Regions from separate parts of the Pseudarthrobacter sp. Hb11 genome, predicted to be linked through region 1. Evidence: riboswitches for the same ligand, from Rfam matches in the RefSeq annotation. Region 1 holds a riboswitch; the other holds the start of a gene.
What was found. A riboswitch is a leader RNA that binds a small molecule or an ion and turns the genes downstream of it on or off. The one in region 1 is predicted to bind glycine.

Region 1 (12,007 bases):
GTGGTGGCGGCGTTGGTGGGCCGGGAAGTCTTCAAATGGACCGACGCCGTCGTTGGATATAACAAGAACTTCGCACTCAAGGATGACTACGTCACGCGGAACGCGACCTTTGCGGATCTGCTGGCGCACCGCAGCGGGCTGGAAACGGGTTCGGGTGACCTGCTTGAGGACCTCGGATTCGATCGTGGGTACATCCTCGGCCATCTCAACCAGGAGCCCCTTGATACGTTCCGGTCCAGTTACAACTACAGCAATTTCGGCTTCACGGAGGCCGGCCAGGCAGCAGCCGACGCGATGAAAATGACCTGGGAGGACCTGGCCGACGAGGTCTTGTTCCGGAAACTGGGAATGTCCGCCAGCAGCTACCGCTACTCGGACTACGCTAAAGCCGCAAACAAGGCCATCATCCATGTGCCGCTCGGGAACAAACAGTGGGCGGCGAAATACCAGCGTAACGCCGATGCCGAGGCTCCGGCCGGGGGCGCGAGTTCGTCCGTGCGGGACCTGGCCCAATGGCTCCGGCTGCAGCTCGCCAACGGCAGTTACGAGGGTCAGCCCCTTATTGATGCGGCGGCCCTTCAAACCACCCGCATTCCCCATGCGGTCTCCGGGCCGGCGTCGGCTCCGGCTGCCCGCTCCCGCTTCTATGGGCTCGGCTGGAACGTCTCCTACGACGACCAGGCCCGGGTCCAGCTGGGGCACTCCGGCGCCTTTTATCTTGGCGCCGCCACCGCCGTCTCGATGCTTCCCGGTGAGCAATTGGGCATTGTGGTCCTGACCAACGGACGCCCACAGGGAATTCCTGAAGCAATCGCCGCAGGCTTCCTGGATACAGCCCAGCATGGATCGCCCACGGTTGATTGGCTGGCATTCACCGCCGGCGTATTCAAACAAATAGATGAGTCCGAGAAGCCCAAGGTGGACTACACCAAGATTCCACCCAACCCGGCTCCCGCCAAAGCGATCAGTACTTACACCGGCATTTATGACAACTCCTACTATGGTCCGCTGGTGGTCCTGGAGGAAGGCGGGAAACTGACCATGAGATTGGGACCCACCGGCAGCCCCACCACGTTCCAGCTCACGCACTTTGACGGCGACACGTTCAGTTTCGAATCCATCGGCGAGAACGCCAATGGCCTGGCCGGTGCGCTGTTTGCCGGAGTAAGCGGCGGATCCACGCCAAGCGTCACCCTGGACTTCTACGACAGGACCGGGCTGGGAACTTTCACGCGGGCCTCGTAAGGGTGGGATTCGGACGACGGCGGGACGGCCCGCCGTCGGCCGTTCAAATCATCATTGTGGTGGCTGGCGAACTGCGCCACCATGATGCTATGGATGCTGAAACGCCTCAAACGGTGGAGCTGAACCTTCCCCAGGCCTTCCTGCTTTTGGCCACAAACGACACAAGCGGCAAACCTGAAGTGCCGCTGTTCGCGCTTCGAACCACGGTGGCAGGGGCAATTCTGGCCGAGCTGGACCTGCTCGGTGCTGTGGAGCTGCAGGGGAAGCGCGTCAAAGCAACCGGTGCCACCCCGGCCACTGAGTTCGAGCACGAACTGGAACTCATCCGTGCGAAGTCCCGGCCTCACACTCCCAAGTGGTGGGTGGGCGTGCTGGAGAGCCGCGCCGAAGTGCTGCGTGTCTACGACGGGCTGGTGTCACTGGGCATCGTGGAACACGTGGGTGAAAAGCACCTGGGCCGGTTCCGTGCCGTGCGGTTCCCGGAGAAGGACCATGCTCCTGAGGCGGCGCTGCTGAAAAGGATCGAGGCCGCGCTCAGCGGTCCTGCATCCAACCTCGAGGCGCCGGATACCAGTGAAACTGCTGACGGGACGGGCGTTGTCGGTGGGGCGTCCGGGACGGCCGGGTCCGCGACGCCCGACGCCAAGACGCCTGCTGCCAAGCCCCTAACCAAGGCGCCTGACCCTCGGACCATAGTGCTGATTGCCCTGCTGCAGGCCGCCGGGCTACTCGGCAAGCTTTTCCCCGATGCAGACAGGATCCGGGCCAGCGAGCTGTCGAAGGACTATTGGCCGTCCCGCGCGGTGGAGGACGAGCTTCGCCTGATCAGGCTGGCGGAGGAAGAAACCGCAAACCTGTAACGCTGCCCGAGTCGGATCACCGTCGAGCTCTACGAGCAGGCCAGCATCACGCCGATCAAACTGCCGAAGTAACAGCCGGTCCGTCTCCAGAAATACGAGCATGCCGACATTCCTTGCACCAGGGCGAAGTGACCGGCCGCAACTGCTCCATGAAAACCCGGAAGCCCACCCTGCCCCATGCCAATACTGGCCGGGGTCTTGACCAAACCGACCTGCTGCTGGGATAGTTTGGCACCCGGTGATCAGCACTACACCGGACCGTATCTGCGCAGTATTGGGGGATGACTATGAGCGACCAGATCATCACTGCTGTCACACCTGGTGAGCGGCCAGGCCTGTTCCTTCTGGAGCAAGGCACAACAGCAACGGCTATGCCTGAGTGTGAAGCGGAGCGCCGGAACCGACAGGCGTTACACGCCCTGGAAGTGGATTGGGGCAGAGGTGTGTTCGACTACGGGAAGATTCGGGCGATACTTGCCGGCCCCAGCAGCGAAGAGTGCCACCCTGACCATGCCGTTTGGAGCGCTTGAGGACCTGGCGGATGGTTAGGCCCGAAAACCATGGGGCTGGTACACCAAGTCTCGCGAGTACTGCGTTCGGGTGCTTAGCGGACTGAACGGCCTGGTGCTGGTTTGAAATAGTCAATGAGGAATCCTGCGAGGACGCCTGCCAGGATGACGATGGCTGCCGGCATAAGCGTGACGGGCCCTACGAAGTCGCGGATGTCGATTTTAAAGACAAGCATCAAGAGGGCGACAAGAAGAATGTAAGCAAGCGCCAACGCAGCTCCAAGGGACGTGACATCGCGTCCCAGGGTCTGCCGCTTCTTCTTGGGGAACTGCTTCGCGTACTCCTCAGCTGGGCCGAATTCTGTTGCCGCTGAGGTTCCTGCTGATGCCTGGTGAGCCCGTACCTCGTCGAGAACTTCCGAGATTTCGGGCTCCGACAAGCCGCGGATCCTGAGGTTGAAGGTTAGGTTTCGCTCGTAGGTCATGACTGTTCCTGTCCTGTGAAGCGGGCGCAAGCAGTGCTGGCATCTCCCGGTAAGGAAGCCGCAGCCCCGATTCGGGCAATTTCAGTTTTTGTGCAGCTGCTGACGGAAAATAGAAAAAGCGGGTTTTCGGTCATTATCCAAAAAGCTGCTTGACTGTATCGGTCATTCTTCGGAGCCCTGAACAGTCCGCGCAGTCTCCGGCGGAAGCGGGTTTATCAGGAACTGGATAAATAAATAAAAGTAGGTATGGTATGGGGTAACGCAAAGCATGGAAAGGCGTGATTCCGATGTCAGGAAAATCTCCGAAAAGCAGCGCCGCTAAAAAGGCCGGCAAGTCAATCCTTGAAAAAAGAGCCGACAAAAGAGCAAAAGCCGAAAACAGCGAAATTGCTTTTGTGAAGCCGCGCAAGAACCAGCGCTAAACAAACCAGCGGGCAGCCAAATTTGGGACTCCTAGCCCGGTCGGCTGCCCGCGCCATTCCAACAGAATCCGAAGGCCGCTGCCCCCGCCGCCGGGCCAGGCCGCTTGCTCAGTTACAAGGACCACCGCCATGAACACTTCCTTCAATGCCTTGATTGTCCCTGCCCGCCTCGTCCATCCGGTTCACATCGGACTGGTCCAGTTGGACTTGCCAGCACTGCAACGGCTGGCCGCTGGGGAAGTTGGAGTTGTGGCCGGCGGGGACTGGCACGTGTATCTGGACAGCGGGGGAATCAGATACACGGAGAACCTCCGGGCGGAGGTCCTCATGCGCGAAGCGGGGGTCGAACTGGAAGAAGCCATCCACGGGACGGCCATGTTCCTGGGCCGCGGCGGCCCGGGCGAAGAGGCCGACGCTCCCCGCCACCTCGTCAGGCTGGCCGAGCAGCTGTTCGATCTACCGCTGGCCGCCTGACCGAAGCGCTGCACAGGGCGCGATGGAGGGCCCTGTGCAGGCAGCAGACGGCGGTGGGAAATCCCGCCGTCGGCCGCTGCTGTCCCAGGTACGCAGCGTTACCGCGGGCTCTTGTCAATGACGCAGAAGCGGTTTCCGTCAGGATCGGCCAGGACCGCGAAGTCAAGGTCCTCCGGTAAGGCGTATCCGGGATTTGTTGTCGGGGCTAGGCTGGGGCCATCAAACGTCGGGGGGACGATATGAAACGCCGGATTACCGTAGGTTTTGTCGCTGCCGCCGCCTTCATGCTCGTGTCTTGTGCCGCGCCGCCTCTGCACAGCGCGCCTGGCGCGACGGAGCCCGCAACAGCCGAGTCGCCGCTGGGGCAGGCTACTGAGGATGACATGCCGATGGCCGTCATCACGAGCGCCGCCGGCAAGAAGGCTGTGGTCCACACGGGGGAATCGACCGCGCCCAGGGAACCGGGCCAGCGCCATGGCGTCCTGGAAACCGACGGAGCCGGGTGCATGGTTCTCCGCGACCAGAGTGGCTACGACTACACCCTGATTTTTCCGGCCGGGACCCGCTTCGACGGCAAGGCGGTCGCCCTGCCCGGGGGCACAAACTTTTCGGAGGGGCTCCGGGTGGCAGTAGGCGGGGCACTTGTCCCTGCCAATGTAGGCGTCAGCATGTGTGAGAACTACATGCGGCTCTTCTCTGTAGACACCGCGATACCGACCCCCATGGGTACGGGCGGTGCAACGCCTGTCCCGCGAACCCAACGGCTTTTTCGCCACTGAGGGCGGCCTGGAGTACCCCGCGGTGCTGGGCCTGGCCGCAGCAGCGTTCACCATCGGGGGTTCCGGGCCCTACTCACTGGATGCGCTCACCGGCCATGTCCTGGACCGGCCCTGGATGCGGGTTACCGCGTTGGCTGTGATCCCCGCAGCCATCGGCGCCCAGATCTATCGCCGGCGGAAACCGCTGGCCAGCGACGCTCCTGCACCGGCTCCGGTCGCTGCGACGGAACAAGGCTGAACGCCTGCCGTCCCCGGCGGCGCCTGTGACGCCTTGGTGAGATCACGACGGCGGGACGTCCCGCCGTCGTTCGCCGCCCGGGAACGATGCGTCCGGGTGCGGGGCAGATTTCCGACCCATCGGACGGTAATTTTGCCACTCGGCCCGGAACACGGTAAGGTGTGAGTCGTGTCACCCACCAGTGGCACGTGCTAATGATCTGCGGCGGGAGAGTCCTGCCGGTACGTTCTGCAGGCGCCGTAGGAGCAAATCCTCCCCAGGAATCTCTCAGGCCCACGTACCGCCGCGGCAAGGCAACTCTGGAAAGCAGTCCGGGCAACCGGACTCACCGACGGTGCAAGTGGCGCCCTGCTCAAGAGCAGTGCAACGCAAAACTCTCAGGTCCAATACAGAGCGGGGAGGAACCCGAATCAACGTGGTGCTTAGGCGCCACCTGAATTATGGAGTTCCCCTCATGACGGTTCAATCGTCCCCCACCACCTTCGCAGACCGCCATATCGGCGCACGCCGCCAGTCCGACATCGACACCATGCTCAAGGCCGTTGGCTACGACAGCGTCGATGGCCTGGTAGACAGCGCGGTCCCGGATTCCATCCGCCAGGACAAGCCGCTCAGCCTCGAGAGCGCCCTCAGTGAAGTCCAGGTCCTCGCCGAACTCCGCAAGCTCGCCGGCAAAAACAAGATGGCCGTGCAGATGATCGGCCAGGGCTACTACGACACCGTGACCCCGCCGGTGATCCGCCGAAACATCCTCGAAGCGCCTGCCTGGTACACCGCCTACACCCCGTACCAGCCCGAAATTTCCCAGGGCCGGCTTGAGGCGCTGCTGAACTTCCAGACCATGGTCCAGGACCTCACCGCACTTCCGGTTGCCAACGCCTCCCTGCTCGACGAAGCCACCGCCGTCGCCGAAGCCGTGCTCCTGATGCGCCGCGCCAACAAGGACAAGGCCGCGAAGGACGGCAAGACCGTCCTCGACGCCGACCTCCTCCCGCAGACCATCGCCATCGTCCTCGGCCGCGCCGAAGCCCTCGGCTTCGAGGTGGAGGTCGCGGACCTCACCGACGGACTGCCCGACGGCAGCATCAACGGCGTGGTCCTGCAGCAGCCCGGCGTCTCCGGCCGCGTCTGGGACCAGACCGCCGTCATCGCCGCGGCCAAGGACCGCGGCGCGCTGGTCACCGTCGCCGCCGACCTCCTGGCCCTCACCCTCATCACCCCGCCGGGCGAGCAGGGCGCGGACATCGCCGTAGGCTCCACCCAGCGCCTGGGCGTCCCGCTGTTCTTCGGTGGCCCGCACGCCGCCTACATGGCGGTCCGCCAGGGCATGGAGCGCACCCTCCCCGGCCGCATCGTGGGCGTTTCCAAGGACGACGCCGGCGTCCCCGCCTACCGCCTGGCCCTCCAGACCCGCGAGCAGCACATCCGCCGCGAGAAGGCCACCTCCAACATCTGCACCGCGCAGGCCCTGCTGGCCATCGTCTCCTCCTTCTACGCCGTCTACCACGGCCCCGACGGCCTGAAGGCGATCGCAGAAACGGTCCACAACAACGCCCGCGCCCTGGCCACCACGCTGAAGACCGCCGGCCGCGAACTGGTGTCCGACACCTTCTTCGACACCCTCACCGTCCGTGTGCCCGGCAAGGCCGCCAAGGTGATCACCGCCGCCGAAGCCCGCGGCATCAACCTGCGCCTCATCGATGCGGACACAGTTGGCGTGTCAGTCGATGAAACCACGACGCCGGAGGTCCTGTCCGCGGTTGTTGTCGCCTTTGGCGCCGGCCCCGTTGCGGCGGCTTCCGGGTTCGAGCTGCCTGAGTCCGTGCTGCGCACCTCCACCTACCTGCAGCACCCGGTCTTCAACACGCACCGCTCCGAAACCCAGCTGCTGCGCTACATCCGCCGCCTCTCGGACCGGGACCTGGCGCTGGACCGCACCATGATCCCGTTGGGCTCCTGCACCATGAAGCTGAACGCCACCGCCGAGATGGAAGCCATCTCCTGGCCTGAGTTCGCCTCCATCCACCCGTTTGCCCCGGATTCTCAGACTGCCGGCTGGCGGGAGCTGATTTCCGGGCTCGAAGCCGACCTGGCCGAGATCACCGGGTACGACCAGGTGTCCATCCAGCCCAACGCCGGTTCCCAGGGTGAACTGGCCGGCCTGCTGGCGATCCGCGGTTACCACCACTCCCGAGGCGAGGCTCAGCGCAACGTCTGCCTGATCCCGGCTTCGGCCCACGGCACCAACGCAGCCTCCGCCGTCCTCGCCGGCATGAAGGTGGTGGTGGTGGCTACTGCCGCCGACGGCACCATCGACCACACCGACCTGCACGCCAAGATCGAAGCCAACAAGGACGTCCTCTCGGCGATCATGATCACCTACCCGTCCACCCACGGGGTGTACGACGCCGACGTCCGCGAAGTCTGCGATGCTATCCACGCGGCCGGCGGCCAGGTATACGTCGACGGCGCCAACCTGAACGCACTCGTCGGGCTGGCACAGCCGGGGAAGTTCGGCGGCGACGTGTCCCACCTGAACCTGCACAAGACCTTCTGCATCCCGCACGGTGGCGGCGGACCCGGCGTCGGACCTGTTGCTGCGAAAGCACACCTGGCGCCGTTTATGCCGGGTGATGCCAACAAGGCTGCGCACGAGGCCGGACACGGCGTCGCGATCTCCGCTTCACGCTTCGGCTCCGCCGGCGTGCTGCCCATTTCCTGGGCCTACGTGAAGCTGATGGGCGGACAGGGCCTGACCGAGGCCACCAAGTCCGCGCTGCTCGCTGCGAACTACGTGGCTGCCCGCCTGGACGAGCACTTCCCGGTCCTCTATACCGGGGAGAGCGGCCTCGTGGCACACGAGTGCATCCTGGACCTGCGCGACCTGACCGCCAAGACCGGCGTTACCGCGGAGGACGTGGCCAAGCGCCTCATCGACTTCGGCTTCCACGCACCCACGCTGTCCTTCCCGGTGGCGGGCACACTCATGGTGGAGCCCACCGAGTCCGAGGACCTCGCGGAGATCGACCGCTTCATCGAGGCAATGATCACCATCCGCAAGGAAATCGACCAGGTGGCCGCCGGTGACTACACCGTGGAGAAGTCTCCGCTGCGCAACGCACCCCACACGGCAGCCGCCGTCGTCTCTTCCGACTGGAACCGGACGTATCCGCGTGAGCAGGCCGCTTTCCCGGTGGCCTCGCTCCGGCAGGATAAGTACTTCCCGCCGGTCGGGCGCATCGACGGCGCAGCAGGGGACCGCAACCTGGTCTGCTCCTGCCCGCCCCTCGAAGCGTTCGAGGACAACACTGCATTTGAGAACTAAGGAATTCCGATGACTGAGAACTACACCGCGCTCTACGAGCAGCACAAGATCGCCGGGGCCTCCTTCACCGACTTCGGCGGCTGGCAGATGCCCCTGAAGTACAGCTCCGAACTGGCCGAACACCACGCCGTCCGCAACGCCGCCGGCCTGTTCGACCTCTCCCACATGGGCGAAGTCTGGGTCACCGGCCCCGACGCCGGAGCTTTCCTCGACTACGCCCTGGCCGGCAAGCTGTCCGCCGTGGCTGTGGGCAAGGCCAAGTACTCGCTGATCTGCCAGGAAGACGGCGGCATCATTGATGACCTCATCTCCTACCGCCGCCCGTCTCCTGAAGAAGGAGTGGACAAGTACCTGGTAGTCCCGAACGCGGGCAACGCTGCGGTTGTGGCCGCGGCATTGGCCGAGCGGGCAGCCGGCTTCGATGTCTCCGTGGAAGACGTCTCCGCCGAGACCTCGCTGATTGCCGTGCAGGGCCCGAACGCAGAGGCCATCCTGCTGCAGTTGGTCCCCGCCGGGCAGCACTCGCTGGTGAACGAACTGAAGTACTACGCAGCGGTCGAGGTGGAAATCTCCGGCCAGGAGCTGCTGCTGGCCCGCACCGGGTACACCGGCGAAGACGGCTTCGAAATCTACGTTCCCAATGAGGACGCCGCCCGTTTGTGGGACGCGCTGCTGGAGGTGGGCGCGGGCCACGGACTCATCCCCGCCGGCCTGGCTTGCCGCGACTCGCTCCGCCTGGAAGCCGGCATGCCGCTCTACGGCAACGAGCTCTCCCGCGACGGCAACCCCTACGCCGCAGGCCTGGGCCCGGTTGTCTCGCTCAAGAAGGAGTCCGACTTCATCGGCAAGGCCGTTCTGGCGGAACTCAAGGAACTGGGCGCCGGATCCACGTCCGGCCGTAGGCTCGTGGGCCTCAAGGGCCTCGGCCGCCGCGCCGGCCGCAGCCACTACCCGGTCCTCAAGGACGGCACCGTCGTGGGCGACGTGACCTCCGGCCAGCCCAGCCCCACCCTGGGGTACCCGATCGCTCTGGCCTACGTCGACGTCGAACACACAGAACCCGGCACCAAGCTGGACATCGACCTCCGCGGCAAGCCCGAGCCCTTCGAGGTTGTAGCCCTCCCGTTCTACAGGCGCCAGCAGTAGGCGGACGCTGCCGGCCCGTCGGGTCCGACATCCTCCGCGTGCTCGGTCGCGAAGACGCCCGCTGCGCGGACGTGACGCTCCCTTGGACGCACGCTTCCGGAGGCCGGTCCCGAAGGGGCCAAACGCTCGCTCACTTACTGCGGGGTTTGGGCTAACCCTCTCTCACTTTCAAAACACGAACCTAAGGAAACACACATGGCAAAAGTTGTTGCTGAACTGAAGTACTCCGCCGAGCACGAGTGGGTTGCTGTTGACGGATCCGGGCCTACCAACATCGGCATTTCGGCCGTTGCTGCAGAGGCCCTGGGCGACATTGTGTACGTGGACCTGCCCGAGGTTGGCGCAACCGTGACCGCGGGGGAGACCTGCGGCGAGGTGGAATCCACCAAGTCCGTCTCCGACCTCTACGCCCCGGTGACCGGTGAAGTCGTCGAGATCAACGACGAAGTGGTCTCCGACCCCGCGCTGATCAACAACGATCCCTACGGCGCGGGCTGGCTGTTCAAGGTGGCCGTCACAGAAGAAGGCCCCCTGATGTCCGCTGAAGAGTACGCCGCAGCCAACGGCGGCGAGCTGTGAGCGGCGCGGGCATGACCACCACGGCGGCTTTCGAGCAGGTGGTCTCCCCGTCCCTGGACGCGGACCTCTCCGCGCTGGATCCCGAGGTCGCGGCGAAGATCGACGACGAACTCACCCGCCAGCGCGACGGCCTGGAGATGATCGCCTCAGAGAACCACACCGCCGTCGCCGTGATGCAGGCGCAGGGCTCGGTGCTGACCAACAAGTACGCCGAGGGCTACCCGGGCAAGCGTTACTACGGCGGCTGCGAGCACGTGGACGTCATCGAACAGCTCGCCATCGACCGGATCAAGGCTCTCTTCGGCGCCGGTTTCGCGAACGTGCAGCCGCACTCCGGCGCACAGGCCAACGCCTCGGTGATGCATGCGCTGATCAAGCCCGGCGACACCATCATGGGCCTGAACCTGGCCCACGGCGGCCACCTTACGCACGGCATGAAGATCAACTTCTCCGGCAAGCTCTACAACGTGGTGCCGTACGGCGTCCGCGAGGACACCCACACCGTGGACATGGCCGAGGTGGAGCGCCTGGCGCAGGAAACCAAGCCGGCGCTGATCGTAGCCGGCTGGTCCGCCTACGCCCGCCAGCTGGACTTCGCCGAGTTCCGCCGGATCGCCGACTCTGTGGGCGCCTACCTGATGGTGGACATGGCGCACTTTGCCGGGCTCGTCGCCGCGGGACTGCACCCTTCGCCGGTGCCGCACGCGCACGTCACCACGTCCACCACGCACAAGACCCTGGCCGGTCCGCGCGGCGGCATCATCCTGACGAACGACGCCGACATCGCCAAGAAGATCAATTCGGCTGTGTTTCCCGGCCAGCAGGGCGGCCCGCTGGAGCACGTCATTGCCGGCAAGGCCGTGGCGTTCAAGATCGCAGCGTCGGCCGAGTTCAAGGAGCGCCAGGAGCGCGTTTTGGCCGGTGCCCGGATCCTGGCCGAGCGACTGGTCCAGCCGGACGTCACGGCCAAGGGCATCAGCGTGATTTCCGGCGGCACCGACGTGCACCTGGTCCTGGTGGACCTGCGCAACTGCGAGCTCGACGGCCAGCAGGCCGAGGACCGGCTCGCGGAAATCGACATCACCGTCAACCGCAACGCCGTCCCCTTCGACCCGCGCCCACCTATGGTCACCTCCGGCCTGCGAATCGGCACTCCCGCGCTGGCTACCCGCGGCTTCGGTGAGGCAGCCTTCCACGAGGTTGCAGACATCATCGCCGAAGCATTGACGGCCGACGCCGGCACGGACCTTTCGGGGCTGCGTCACCGCGTTGAGGAGTTGGCGAAAGCCCACCCCCTCTACCCGGGCGTCGCGCCTCTGTCCTGACCTCGGTTGCGTCCGCGACGGCGGACCGGACTTTTCACGCGTGCTGGCTCGTTCCTCGCCTCTGACGCACGCTTTCGAAAAGTCCGGCTCCGCCGGCGCTCGCGGTCCTCTCACTTGGGTGCCGCTCCACCCACCCCACTGTTTTAGTTAGGACAAGTAATGGCTGTTGGAGTCTTCGACCTTTTTTCCATTGGGATTGGGCCCTCTAGTTCGCACACTGTGGGGCCGATGCGGGCTGCTGCTGTCTTTGCGGAGGAGCTCAAGGGCTTCGGCAAGCTCGCGGACGTGGCTTCGCTGCGGGTTGATTTGTACGGGTCGCTCGCGGCGACCGGCCACGGGCACGGGACGATGACAGCGATCCTGCTGGGGCTGGAGGGCTTCCATCCGGAGCTGATCCTGCCCGAAGAGGTGGAGGAACGGCTGGCAACCATCGCCGAAACCGGGGTGCTGCAGCTTGCCGGCGCCGTGCCGCTGCCGTACGGGGTGAAGGACATGGTCCTGCGGCCGCTGACCATCCTCCCGCGGCACACCAACGGCATGACCTTCACCGTGTCCGACGCCGGCGGCAACGTCCTGCACACTGCCACGTTCTTCTCGGTAGGCGGTGGCTTCATCGTCCG
Region 2 (12,007 bases), on a different contig from region 1:
CCGTTGAAGTAGATGTAGTCCTGCACGGTGCCGCCGATGACACACACCACCTCATCGCCGTAGCAGACAAAGTGGATAGCGGCCACTGTGGCGACTCCCACGGAGTCGGGGAACCGCTCAATGTCCTTGAGGCTCCGTTCGTAGCTGTCCACGAGGTCCTGGACCACTTTGAGCCGGTTGGCCTTTTTCTTGCTGCCGGTCTCTTCAACCTCACGGCGCAGTTCGGCCGCCGTCGCCGATTCCGCTTCCAGCCGCTCGGTGATGGATTTCCGGTAGGCCGGGATGTCGATCTTGGCCATCATGAGCTTCGTGAACTCCGTGGAGGTGGTCCGGAGAAGGTGCTCGTAGTAGGCGCGTTCGCGGTAGACGAAGCCCTTCTCGTCCCCTGCCCTGCTCAGCGCGCCGTAGAAGTCGTCGAGGGTTTCCAGGGTTGCCTGTTCCAGGAAGACGCCGTTTTTCTCGGCTTTGCGGATGGCCTTGCGGGTCCGGTAGCTGGTGCTCATGATGAGCTCTTCCGCGTCGCTGACGCCTGCGAGGCTTTTGATGAACATCCAGTTCACGTTGACGAAGTCCATGTCCAGTCCCTGGTGCTGGAATCCCAGCCCGGCAAGCCGGGCCACCAGCGGGCGGTTGTCCTCAACCTCGGGGTGTTCCGCGCCGTCGGCATCGCGGGCGATGTACTTGACGTTGGGGGAAATCCGCAGCTCAGCGGCTTTCCGTTCCACGGCGCGTTTGCGGAGGAGTCCGACGACGGCGCCCACGAGGTCTGCGTCCGTGTAGTCCATCAAAGGCCCCTTGGCGCATTCGCACACCGTGTAGCCCAGGCGCGTGGTGGTGTAGTTCAGTTTCCCGGCAGCGACCAGTTCACCATTGCGGCGCACGCCGAAGAGCTCCACCTGCTGGCCGCGGGCACGCTGGAAGGCCGCGAAGTCAACGGACTGGAAAAAGCTGTTATGCGGGTGCTTGAGGGCAAATGCCTCGAATTCTGCGTCGCTGAGAATGGCAAATTCAAGATCGGTGCCGGTGGTGACTGGATTCAAGGGATTTCCTCATTCGCGGTTGTGCGGCCTTGGTAGTGGCAGGCGCAGGGCAATGACGGGTAGGGGGGGGCGGGCCGGCGGTGCAGGGGTTCCACCGGGTGTGTCAGGTCAGTAGAACTGCTGGCCGGTCCGCGCGGTTTCGATCCGGCGGAAGACCTTTTCTGCGCCCTTGACCCAGAGACGGTGCTTCAGGGGAGCAAGAACGTAGTCGTGGCAGCCCACGAAATCGGTAACGGTTTTGGTGAAGCTGGTCTTGAACATGCCCATGCCGTACAGGTTGTGGCTCTTGTCCTTGATCCGGGCGGCAGGCGGCGTGCCGCAGAAGTCGTATTCGGTGCAGCCCAATTCCTGCATCCGCTTGATGGCTGCCCACTGCACCAGGTGCGAGTCGCCGTACTGTTTGCGGTTCTGCGTGGAGCCGCCGTCCTTGTAGGTGGCTTTGGCTCCGTAGTTGATAACGAAGGCGCCCACGCTGGGTTTGCCGTCCTCATAGACGAAGAAGAAGTTGCCCTGGCCGCGGCTGCAGAACTCGTCCCAGAATGCGGCGTAGTACTCGTAGCTGCGCAGCGGCATTGAGCCCTTGGCGTTGACGGTGTCCGCCATCAGGTCATACAGCGCACGATAGGTTTCCGGGCCGGGTTCCTTGCGGAGCACTTCACAGCCTTCCCGCTCGGCGCGGCGGACGGCGTTGCGGGCGCGGGAGGAGATGGCCTTGAAGACGGCTTCTTCCGTGCCGGAAATGTCCAGCAGCGCGGTGGAGTCGTTGGACTGGATGTTGGGTGCCTTGACCAATCCTGCTTCTGCCAGGTGCGCCTGGACGTCGGCTGAGTCAACGAAGTCAGGTTCGATCTTGATGGTAAAGACGTTGAGTTTCCTGGTCCTGGTGAAATCGGCACAGGCTTCAAGGGCTGCTTTCAGGTCCCCGGAGGCAGCAAGGTCGGGGCCTTTGATGAGGTACCAGAGGCGGCCCAGCACCGGGAACCGCTTCTCGAGTACCAGGTTGTAGCTGGCTCCGCCGGAGCTCTCCAGCACCAGGAAGCGGACCTTCCAGCCAGTGCCGTTCTTGACCGACGCATAGGCCGCCGACTGCAGCATATTGCCGCCGTTCGGGTTGGCAGTGACGTGCTTGTCCCAGTTTTCAATTTCCTCGGCGGTGGCAAAACGTGCGGTGAATTCTCGCAAGGGGGCCGTGTCCAATCAGGGTTGTGCGCGGTTCTGTTCTCGTGGCTGCGTGCGGACATGCAGCCTCAAGTCTAAAGCCTGGCGGCGTTCGGGCATTCCAGCCTAATGGGGGTGGGGCTCTTCATTGGGCAAGGGCCAGCGCTGTTCCCACCAGACCACGCCACCTTGACTTGGCAAAGCGTGGTGGCAAGGGTTGAAGCATGCAGCCGCATCCCGGACAGTTGACGCACCCGCAAAACAAAAGCGCTGAGCGGCCGGGCGCCGGCAGGCAAATAGCGGCCCTGGTTGCCCTCGTGGCAGCGTCCTACCTCGTGGCCGGGCTCGGAGCCCTCGCCACCGCGGGCAACGTGGAAGGGTGGTACATCACCGCCGATAAGGCACCCTGGTCGCCGCCCAACAGCGTCTTCGGTCCGGTCTGGACTCTCCTCTACACGGCGATGGCGGTGGCGGCCTGGCTGGTGTGGCGGAAGCGGGCATCCGGTACCAGGCGCGCTCTGACAGCTTACGGCGTCCAGCTCGCACTGAACCTGGCGTGGACCCCGGTATTTTTTGGTCTTTACCCCGCCATTGGGACAACTGCCCTGTGGTTGGCGCTGGTCATCATCCTTGCACTCATCGTCGCGGTCGCGGTGACAGTCCTCTACTTCGGCCCCATCAGCCGCACCGCCGGGCTGCTCCTGCTGCCCTACGTCAGTTGGCTGGTGTTCGCCGCCACGCTCAACTGGTGGGCTGCCGTCCACAACTGACAGGGCACGCCACAACGGACCGGCGCGTCCACTAAGATCGCGGCCGCCGTCAGCACACGGCCACGTTGACGGCCAAGCCACCCATCGCCGTTTCCTTGTATTTGGAGCTCATGTCCCTGCCGGTTTCGCGCATGGTCACAATCACCTCGTCCAGGGAGACGCGGTGGGAACCGTCTCCCCAGAGCGCCATCTTCGTGGCGTTGATCGCCTTGGCGGCGGCGATCGCGTTCCGTTCGATGCAGGGCACCTGCACCAGCCCGCCGATGGGATCGCACGTCAGGCCGAGGTTGTGTTCCATCGCGATTTCGGCGGCGTTTTCCACCTGGGCCGGGGTTCCGCCCATCACTTCGGCCAGTCCGGCGGCGGCCATCGACGATGCCGACCCCACCTCGCCCTGGCACCCAACCTCAGCACCCGAGATGGAGGCCTGCTCCTTGTACAGCACCCCGACGGCGCCGGCGGCGAGCAGGAACCTGACCACGACGTCGTCGCGGTCCTCCTGGGTGGCGTTCTCCATGCCCGGAGCAAAGTGCAGCGCGTAGTACAGCACCGCCGGAATGATCCCCGCCGCACCGTTCGTGGGCGCGGTGACCACGCGGCCGCCAGAGGCGTTCTCCTCGTTGACCGCGAGGGCGATCAAGTTAACCCACTCCTGCCAATACTTCGGGTCCCGGTCCTTGTCCTCCTTCAGGAGCCGGTCATGCCAGTCCGGGGCACGACGGCGGACCTTCAGTCCCCCGGGCAGCAAACCTTCACGCTTGAGGCTGGTCTGCACGCAGGCCTCCATCACTGACCAGATGTGAAGCAGGCCCGCCCGGATCTCTTCCTCGGAGCGGGAGGCTTTCTCGTTGACCAGCATGATGTCGCCAATCGAGAGCCCCTTGGACCGGCAGTGTTCCAGCAGCTCGGCAGCAGTGCGGAAGGGCAGCGGCAGTTCCTTTTTGGATTCCTCGAGCTCCTGCTGCGCGGCGTCCTCCTCACCTTCGCGGACGATGAAGCCACCGCCCACGGAGAAGAACGTGGCGGTGTGGAGGATCTCGTCCTCTGCGTCAAAGATGGCGAAGGTCATGCCGTTGGTGTGCCGCGGCAGGATGGTCAGCGGCCTCAGCACCATGTCCTTCACCCCATACGGCAGCGGCACCGCACCGGCGAGCTGCAGGGTGCCCGTCCCGTCGATGGCCGCCAACCGTTCCTCCACCTCGTCAGGCAGGATCAGCTCCGGATGGTAACCCTCCAGCCCCAGCAGGATCGCGGTCATCGTCCCATGCCCGTGTCCGGTCGCCGCGAGCGACCCATATAAGTCCACCCGCAGCGACGCCACACGGTCCAGGGCACCGGAGGATTTCAGCTCCTCCGCAAAAACGGCAGCAGCCCGCATCGGCCCCACAGTATGAGAACTCGACGGCCCAATCCCGATAGAGAAAAGGTCAAAGACACCAACAGCCATTACTTGTCCTAACTAAGAATGTGCGTGGGTTACGTGGCGGGGTTGGGTGCGACTGGCCTATCTGTGGGGACCAGGAGGGGCCGGCGGAGCCGGACTTTTCGAAAGCCTGCGTCAAAGCGACGAAGGAGCAGCAGGCGTGAAAATGTCCGGTCCGCCGGCCCAAAGCCAGCCACGGAGGTTCCGCGAGGAACGAGCCAGCACGCGCGAAAAATCCGGTCCGCCGGTCACGAAGCCAACCACGGAGCACCAGAGCTACTTGGCGCGTCGATAGAACGGGAGGTTGACCACTTCGAACGGCTCTGCCTTGCCTCGGAGATCAACGTCCAAGGCGGTGCCCACTTCGGTGAACCCGACGTCGACGTACGCCATGGCTATCGGATATCCCAGCGTGGGTGACGGCTGGCCGGAGGTGACTTCGCCGACCACGTTGCCGTCCTTGAGGACCGGGTAGTGCGCCCGGCCTGCACGGCGGCCCAGGCCTTTAAGGCCCACGAGCCTGCGGCCGGACGTGGTGCCGGCACCGGCTGCCTTCTGGGCGGCCAGCGCTGCCTTGCCCACGAAGTCGCCTGCCTTGGAAAGCCCAACGACGGGTCCCAGGCCTGCAGCAAACGGGTCGCCCTGCAGGGACAGTTCGTTGCCGTACAGCGGCATCCCCGCTTCCAGGCGAAGGGAATCGCGGGAGGCGAGGCCCGCCGGCGTCAACTCCCCCTCGTCCGCAATGGCGACGAGTGCCTGCCAAAGGCCCGCGGCGTCGTCGTTCGCTACAAATATTTCGAACCCGTCCTCACCGGTGTAACCGGTGCGGGCAAGCAGGAGGTTCAGCCCGGCGCCTGCCACCAGGAACGGAACCTCGACGGCGGCGTAATACTTCAGCTCTGTCACCAGGCTGTGCTGCGCGGCCGGGACGAGTCGGAGCAGCAGCTCCTGCGCCGTAGGGCCCTGGACAGCGACCAGCGACGTCCCGGCGGAAGCGTCATCAACGACGACGTTGAACCCCACTGTGCGTTCGGTGAGGGCAGCGGCCACCACCGCGGCGTTGCCTGCGTTGGGCACCACCAGGAAAACGTCGCTGCCGTCAGCAGCGGCCGGGCGGCGGTAGGTGATGAGGTCGTCGATGATGCCGCCGTCCTCGTTGCAGATCAGCGAGTACTTGGCCTTGCCCACTGCCATGGCGGAGATCTTCCCCACCAGTGCGTAATCGAGGAAGGCGGCGGCGTCCGGACCCGTGACCCAGACCTCGCCCATGTGGGAGAGGTCAAACAGGCCGGCGCTCCTGCGGACGGCGTGGTGCTCGGCGAGTTCTGAGCTGTATTTCAGGGGCATCTGCCAGCCGCCGAAGTCCGTGAAGGACGCGCCCAGCTTCTTGTGCTCGTCGTAAAGAGCGGTGTACTTCTCAGTCATGGCCCTGGTCCTTAGTTCTCGAACTCGGACAGCGGCGGGCAGGAGCAGATCAGGTTCCGGTCGCCGGCCGCGCCGTCGATGCGGCCCACCGGCGGGAAGTACTTGTCCTGCTTCAGCGACTTCACCGGGAACACCGCCTGCTCGCGGGGGTAGGCGCGGTCCCAGTCGCTGCTGATGGCGGCCGCGGCGGTGTGCGGGGCGTTGCGCAGCGGGCTGTCGGTCACAGTGAAGTCCCCGTGCGCCACTTGGTCGATCTCTGCCCGGATGGAGATCATGGCCTCAATAAAACGGTCCATCTCGCCGAGGTCCTCGGATTCCGTGGGCTCCACCATGAGGGTACCGGCAACCGGGAACGCCAAGGTGGGGGCGTGGAAGCCGTAGTCGATGAGGCGCTTGGCTACGTCCTCGGCGGTGACGCCGGTCTTGGCGGTGAGCTCGCGCAGGTCCAGGATGCACTCATGTGCCACCAGCCCGCCTTCCCCCGTGTAGAGGACGGGGAAGAAGTCGTTCAGGCGCGCGGCGATGTAGTTCGCAGCCAGCAGCGCGGACTTGGTGGCCTCGGTGAGCCCCTGGCCGCCCATGAGCTTGACGTACGCCCACGAGATGGGCAGGACGCCGGCGGAACCGTACTTTGAGGCAGAAATCGGGACGTCGTCGCCTTCGGTCCAGGTGGCCGCGTTACCGGGCATAAACGGTGCCAGGTGTGCCTTGGCAGCGACAGGTCCGACACCCGGTCCGCCGCCGCCGTGCGGGATGCAGAACGTCTTGTGCAGGTTCAGGTGGGACACGTCGCCGCCGAACTTGCCGGGCTGGGCGAGGCCAACCAAGGCGTTCAGGTTGGCGCCGTCGATGTACACCTGGCCCCCTGCCGCATGGATGGCGTCGCAGACTTCGCGGACGTCGGCGTCGTACACACCGTGGGTGGACGGGTAGGTGATCATGATGCAGGACAGTGCGTCCTTGTTCGCCTCGATCTTGGCGTACAGGTCGGCGTGGTCGATGGTGCCGTCGGCGGCGGTGGCCACCACCACCACCTTCATGCCCGCGAGGACCGCCGAGGCGGCGTTGGTGCCGTGCGCGGACGCCGGGATCAGGCACACGTTGCGCTGCTGGTCGCCGCGGGAGTGGTGGTAGCCGCGGATCGCCAGCAGGCCGGCAAGCTCCCCCTGGGAACCTGCGTTGGGCTGGATGGACACCTGGTCGTAGCCTGTGATTTCGGTCAGCTGCGCTTCCAGGTCAGCGATCAGTTCTCGCCAGCCCTCGGTCTGGGAGTCCGGGGCGAAGGGATGGATGGAGGCGAACTCCGGCCAGGAGATCGCTTCCATCTCGGCCGTGGCGTTCAGCTTCATGGTGCAGGAGCCCAGCGGGATCATGGTGCGGTCCAGCGCCAGGTCCCGGTCGCTGAGCTTCCGGATGTAGCGGAGGAGCTGCGTCTCGGAACGGTAGGTGTTGAACACCGGGTGCTGCAGGAAGTCGGAGGATCGTTCGACGGCGGCATCGAGGCCGCACCCGGCGTCACCTTCGGAGTCGCTGGCGGAAGCCCCAAAGGCTTCCAGCCCAAAAGCTTCAAGGACGCCGTCGACAATTTCTGATGTGGTTGTTTCATCAGTGGAGAACCCCACCATGTCGGCGTCGATGCTGCGCAGGTTGATGCCGTTTGCCTCGGCGGCGGCCACGATGCCCGCCGCCTTGCCCGGGACGGAGACCGTGACGGTGTCGAAGAAGCTGGTGTGGAGCACGTTTAGGCCAGCGGCCTTGAGGGCAGCGGCGAGCGTCCTGGCGTGTTGATGCGCGGACTGGGCGATCGCCTTCAGCCCCTCGGGGCCGTGGTAAACCGCGTACATCGAGGCCACGATGGCCAGCAGGGCCTGCGCGGTGCAGATGTTGGAGGTGGCTTTCTCGCGGCGGATGTGCTGCTCGCGGGTCTGCAGGGCAAGGCGGTAGGCAGGAACCCCGGCGGAGTCCTTGGAAACGCCCACCAAGCGCCCTGGCATCGAGCGTTCCAAGCCTTTTTGAACAGCCATGTAAGCGGCGTGCGGGCCGCCATAGAACAACGGAACACCGAAGCGCTGCGCCGAGCCGACGGCGATGTCGGCGCCCTGCTCACCCGGGGGCGTGATCAGGGTCAAGGCCAGCAGGTCCGCGGCAACGGTCACCAGGGCCCCGCGCTCCTTGGCGTCGGCGATCACGGCGCTGTGGTCGAAAACCCTGCCGGAAGCACCAGGCTGCTGAAGCACCACGCCGTTGATGCCGCCGTCGGGCAGGCCCTTGGAGAGGTCCGCGACCTCAACCTCGAAGCCCAGCGCCTCGGCGCGGCCCTTCACGATGGCGATGGTCTGCGGCAGGCAGTCGGCGTCCAGCACTGTTTTGCCGTCCCGCGCAGCGGCATTCTGTCCGGTGGACTTATTCGCCCTCCGCATCATCAGCACGGCCTCGGCCACAGCGGTGGCCTCGTCCAACAGGGAGGCGTTGGCAATGGGCAGGCCCACCAGGTCCTGGACCATGGTCTGGAAGTTGAGCAGGGCTTCGAGGCGGCCCTGGGAAATCTCGGGCTGGTAGGGGGTGTACGCGGTGTACCAGGCCGGGCCCTCGAGGATGTTGCGGCGGATCACCGGCGGCGTCACGGTGTCGTAGTAGCCCTGGCCGATCATCTGCACGGCGGTCTTGTTCTTCGCTGCCAGCCTGCGCAGTTCAGCCAGTGCCTCCACCTCGCTCAGTGCGCCCGCCAGTTCCAGGGCGCTATCCTGCCGAATGTCCTTGGGCACGGCGGTATCAACCAGCGCGTCCACCGTGTCGTAGCCCACGGCCTTGAGCATGGTTTCAACGTCGGCCTCCCGGCGGGCGCCGATGTGCCGGTCGACAAAGGTGGCGGTAGCCGGGGCGGCGGCGGTGGAGGCCGGAGAAGCGGAAGCCGAAGATACAGTCACGGGGAACTCCATGGTTATGGCGGCGTTATTGCACGCCGCATCGATTCGGGTTCCTCCCCGCTCTGTAATTGGACCTGAGAGTTTCCGCGTTGCCTGCTTCCGCTGGCCCCGCTTGCACCGTCGGTGAGCACGGCAGTCCAGGTATCCGGGGACCGGATGCCCCAGGCGGACAGCCTGCTACTTTCCAGAGTTGCCTCGCCGCGGCGGTACATGGGCCTGTGAGATTCCTGGGGAGGTATTGCTCCTACGGCGCCTGCTTGTACCTTCTGGCAGAACTCTCCCGCCGCAGATCAAAGGCTATTCATTTGGGTTTTCCTGGCGGCGGTGAAGGCCCGCACGTGGACCAATTCTCCTATGCCGCGGGCGCAGGAGCAAATACCGGCTAGTCCCTCAACCGCTCGACGGCGGCAAGGAGTTCGTCCACCTCTGCCTGCCTGTCGCCGGGGTTTCCGGAGGGCCCGCTCTCCCACATTGCGTTGAAGTAGAGCCCGTCCCCCATATAGAGCACAGCCTTCGCCATGGCCGCACCCACGTCCTTCCCGATCAGGTCCAGCCATTGCTGCTGGATGGCAGCAAAACGGCGGCGGGCATCCTCATGTGCCACTTCGGCGAGGCGCGTCGCAGCCACAAAGGAACGGTCCATGGGGGTATCGGACCACAGCGATGACCGGATGAAGTAGGCAGCAGCCCCTTCCGGCGCAGCCGCCATGGCGGCGAGGTCCTCCCCTGCCAGGCGATCCAACCGGTCCAGGGTGGCGGTGATCAGCGCTTCCTTGTTAGGGAAGTGGTACAACAGGCCGCCTTTGGAGACGCCGGCACGCTTCGCCGCCGCATCCAGGGTGGCAGCCCTTTCCCCCACGTCAATGAGGAGTTCTTCAAAGGCATCGAGCACTGCGTCTCGGGCTACGGGTTTGCGGGGCATGGTTCCCATCATCCATCGTCGGGCGGGGTTTTTTAACTGTACCGTCTGGACGGTATAGTTAAAGGATGATGTCTTCCGCCACTCCCCCACAGAACATCACCCCTCACACGTCAGCTGCTCCGGCTGAACCGCATTGCGCCAACGAAAAATGGCGGGACTGGCTCGCGCTGGGACTCCTGATGTTCCCGGTCCTCCTGGTTGCCGTGGACAACACGGCGCTGACCTTTGCGCTGCCGACCATCGCGAGCGCGCTGGGCACGTCCGGAGTTGAGCTTCTGTGGATTGTGGACGCGTACCCGCTGGTGCTGGCCGGACTGCTTGTGGCGATGGGAAGCCTGGGCGACCGAATCGGACGCCGCCGGCTGCTTATCACCGGGAGCATCGGCTTCGCAGCCGTTTCCGCAGTAACGGCCTTTGCCCCCAGTGCCGGCTGGCTGATTGCCGGCCGCGCCGCCCTGGGCCTCTTCGGCGCCATGCTGATGCCCTCCACGCTGTCCCTGATCCGCAACATCTTTGTGGATCCGAACCGCCGGCGGCTGGCTATCGCCATCTGGGCCGCGGGGTTCTCCGGTGGTGCCGCACTCGGTCCAATCTTCGGCGGGTGGCTGGTTGAGCAGTTCTGGTGGGGAGCAATCCTGCTGGTGGCCGTGCCCATCATGCTGCCCCTGCTGGCCTTCGGGCCGGCATTCATCCCGGAATCCAAGGACCCTTCGCCTGGCCGGGTGGATGCGCCCAGCATCGTGCTCTCGCTGCTCACCATGGTTCCGGTGGTTTACGGCATCAAGGAATTCGCCACGGAGGGTGCCGGTCCGCTGGCCCTGGGGAGCATGGCCTTCGGCCTGGCAATGGGCACTGCTTTTGTCCGCCGGCAGCAGCGGCTGGCGAGCCCGCTGCTGGACATGTCCCTGTTCCGCAACCGGGTGTTCAGCATGGCCATCACCGCCAATGTCCTGGCCCTGTTCTCCTTCAACGGTTTTATCCTCTTCCTGGCCCAGCACCTTCAGCTCCTCGAGGGCATGTCCCCTTCCGCCGCAGGAGTGGCAATGATTCCAGCGCTGGTGGCAACCGTGGTGGCGGGCCTCGCGGTGGTTCCGGTGGTACGCAGGATCCGGCCGGGTTTCGTGGTGGGCGCCGGGCTGGCCATGAGTGCCGCCGGCTACAGCATGGTGACGTTCGGCAGCCATACCAACGGCCCGGCACTGCTGCTCGCTGCCCTGCTGGTTTTGGCACTGGGCGTGGGAACCGCCGAGACAATCTCCAATGACCTCATCCTCGGAAGCGTGCCACGGGAAAAATCGGGGGCGGCCTCAGCGATCTCGGAGACGGGTTACGAGGTGGGCGCCCTCCTGGGAACTGCCGTGCTGGGCTCCATCCTCACGGCCTCCTACCAGCACAACCTGCGGCTCCCGGAAGGCCTTCCAGCACCCGCCTCCGGGCACGGCAGTGGACATGCCGGTGAAACCCTGGCCGGAGCCATGGAGCTCGCAGCAAGTCTGCCCGCTCCCCTCGCGGACGCCGTCCGGCACGCAGCCGGCGCCGCCTTCGACTCCGGCGTCCACGTCACCGCCGCAATCGGGCTGGTACTGATGGCGACGGCGGCGGTCCTGGCCGCCGTCGTGCTGCGGAAGGTACCCAAGGCACAGTAGGCGGCATGGGCCGCACCACAGGCAGCCCCGCCCGCAGGCACGAAAACAGCGCCCGGCGGCCGGACTTCAAGTCCGGCGCCGGGCGCTGTGTTGCGCTCCTGGAGAGCTACTGCGCGTCGGGCGCGGTCACGCTCGCGGTGGGCTTCATGGTTTCGGCGTTGACCATCCATGCGAACTGCTCGAACTTGGCGATGAACTCGTGCAGAAGGTCAGCCGACGTGGGGTCTTCCTCATCAACTTCATCGTGGACTTTCCGCATGGTGCCCACGGCAGCCTCGAGGGCAGCAACAATCCGCTCGATGGCATCCTTGGTGCTGATCAGCCCCTCAGGGAAGGGAGCGAGACTCGTGGCCTCTGCCACCGTGGAACTGCGCCCGTCAGGGAGCGCGTGCAGGGCGCGCATCCGCTCGGCCGTATCATCAGCGAACTGGCGGGCGGCGTCAACGATTTCGTCCAACTGCAGGTGGAGGTCCCGGAAGTTGGTTCCCACGATGTTCCAGTGGGCCTGTTTGCCCTGGATATGCAGCTCGATCAGGTCCGTGAGCACAGCCTGCAGATTGTTGGTCAGTGTCGGTGAAGCTTTCATGCGTCCTCCTCGATTGGTCCAGTAATCCTGACGCTACCAGCCCCGCGTACGGCAAAGGACGGCACTCCTCGGAAATTTCTCAGTGAGCTTACTAATTTGTTTTTTGGACA

Region 2: another riboswitch for glycine. It lies ahead of gcvP (aminomethyl-transferring glycine dehydrogenase); the one in region 1 lies ahead of gcvP (aminomethyl-transferring glycine dehydrogenase).

Annotation. Positions count from the first base shown of each region.
Region 1 covers NZ_JBWZCM010000003.1:89,023-101,029, reverse strand. Annotated here, with positions in the region: gene AC50X7_RS07105 (serine hydrolase) at 1-1,245, shown strand, start outside; gene AC50X7_RS07100 (GOLPH3/VPS74 family protein) at 1,335-2,105, shown strand; gene AC50X7_RS07095 (hypothetical protein) at 2,710-3,099, opposite strand; gene AC50X7_RS07090 (hypothetical protein) at 3,387-3,521, shown strand; gene AC50X7_RS07085 (hypothetical protein) at 3,651-3,995, shown strand; gene AC50X7_RS07080 (hypothetical protein) at 4,235-4,774, shown strand; gene AC50X7_RS07075 (hypothetical protein) at 4,731-5,012, shown strand; glycine riboswitch at 5,208-5,305, shown strand; glycine riboswitch at 5,307-5,414, shown strand; gene gcvP (aminomethyl-transferring glycine dehydrogenase) at 5,467-8,337, shown strand; gene gcvT (glycine cleavage system aminomethyltransferase GcvT) at 8,347-9,483, shown strand; gene gcvH (glycine cleavage system protein GcvH) at 9,679-10,062, shown strand; gene glyA (serine hydroxymethyltransferase) at 10,074-11,387, shown strand; gene AC50X7_RS07050 (L-serine ammonia-lyase) at 11,547-12,007, shown strand, end outside.
Region 2 covers NZ_JBWZCM010000014.1:18,552-30,558, reverse strand. Annotated here, with positions in the region: gene AC50X7_RS16210 (peptidoglycan bridge formation glycyltransferase FemA/FemB family protein) at 1-1,040, opposite strand, end outside; gene AC50X7_RS16205 (lipid II:glycine glycyltransferase FemX) at 1,149-2,222, opposite strand; gene AC50X7_RS16200 (TspO/MBR family protein) at 2,423-2,968, shown strand; gene AC50X7_RS16195 (L-serine ammonia-lyase) at 3,018-4,415, opposite strand; gene gcvT (glycine cleavage system aminomethyltransferase GcvT) at 4,668-5,816, opposite strand; gene gcvP (aminomethyl-transferring glycine dehydrogenase) at 5,828-8,755, opposite strand; glycine riboswitch at 8,796-8,937, opposite strand; glycine riboswitch at 8,938-9,036, opposite strand; gene AC50X7_RS16180 (TetR/AcrR family transcriptional regulator) at 9,126-9,665, opposite strand; gene AC50X7_RS16175 (MFS transporter) at 9,731-11,311, shown strand; gene AC50X7_RS16170 (Dps family protein) at 11,418-11,897, opposite strand.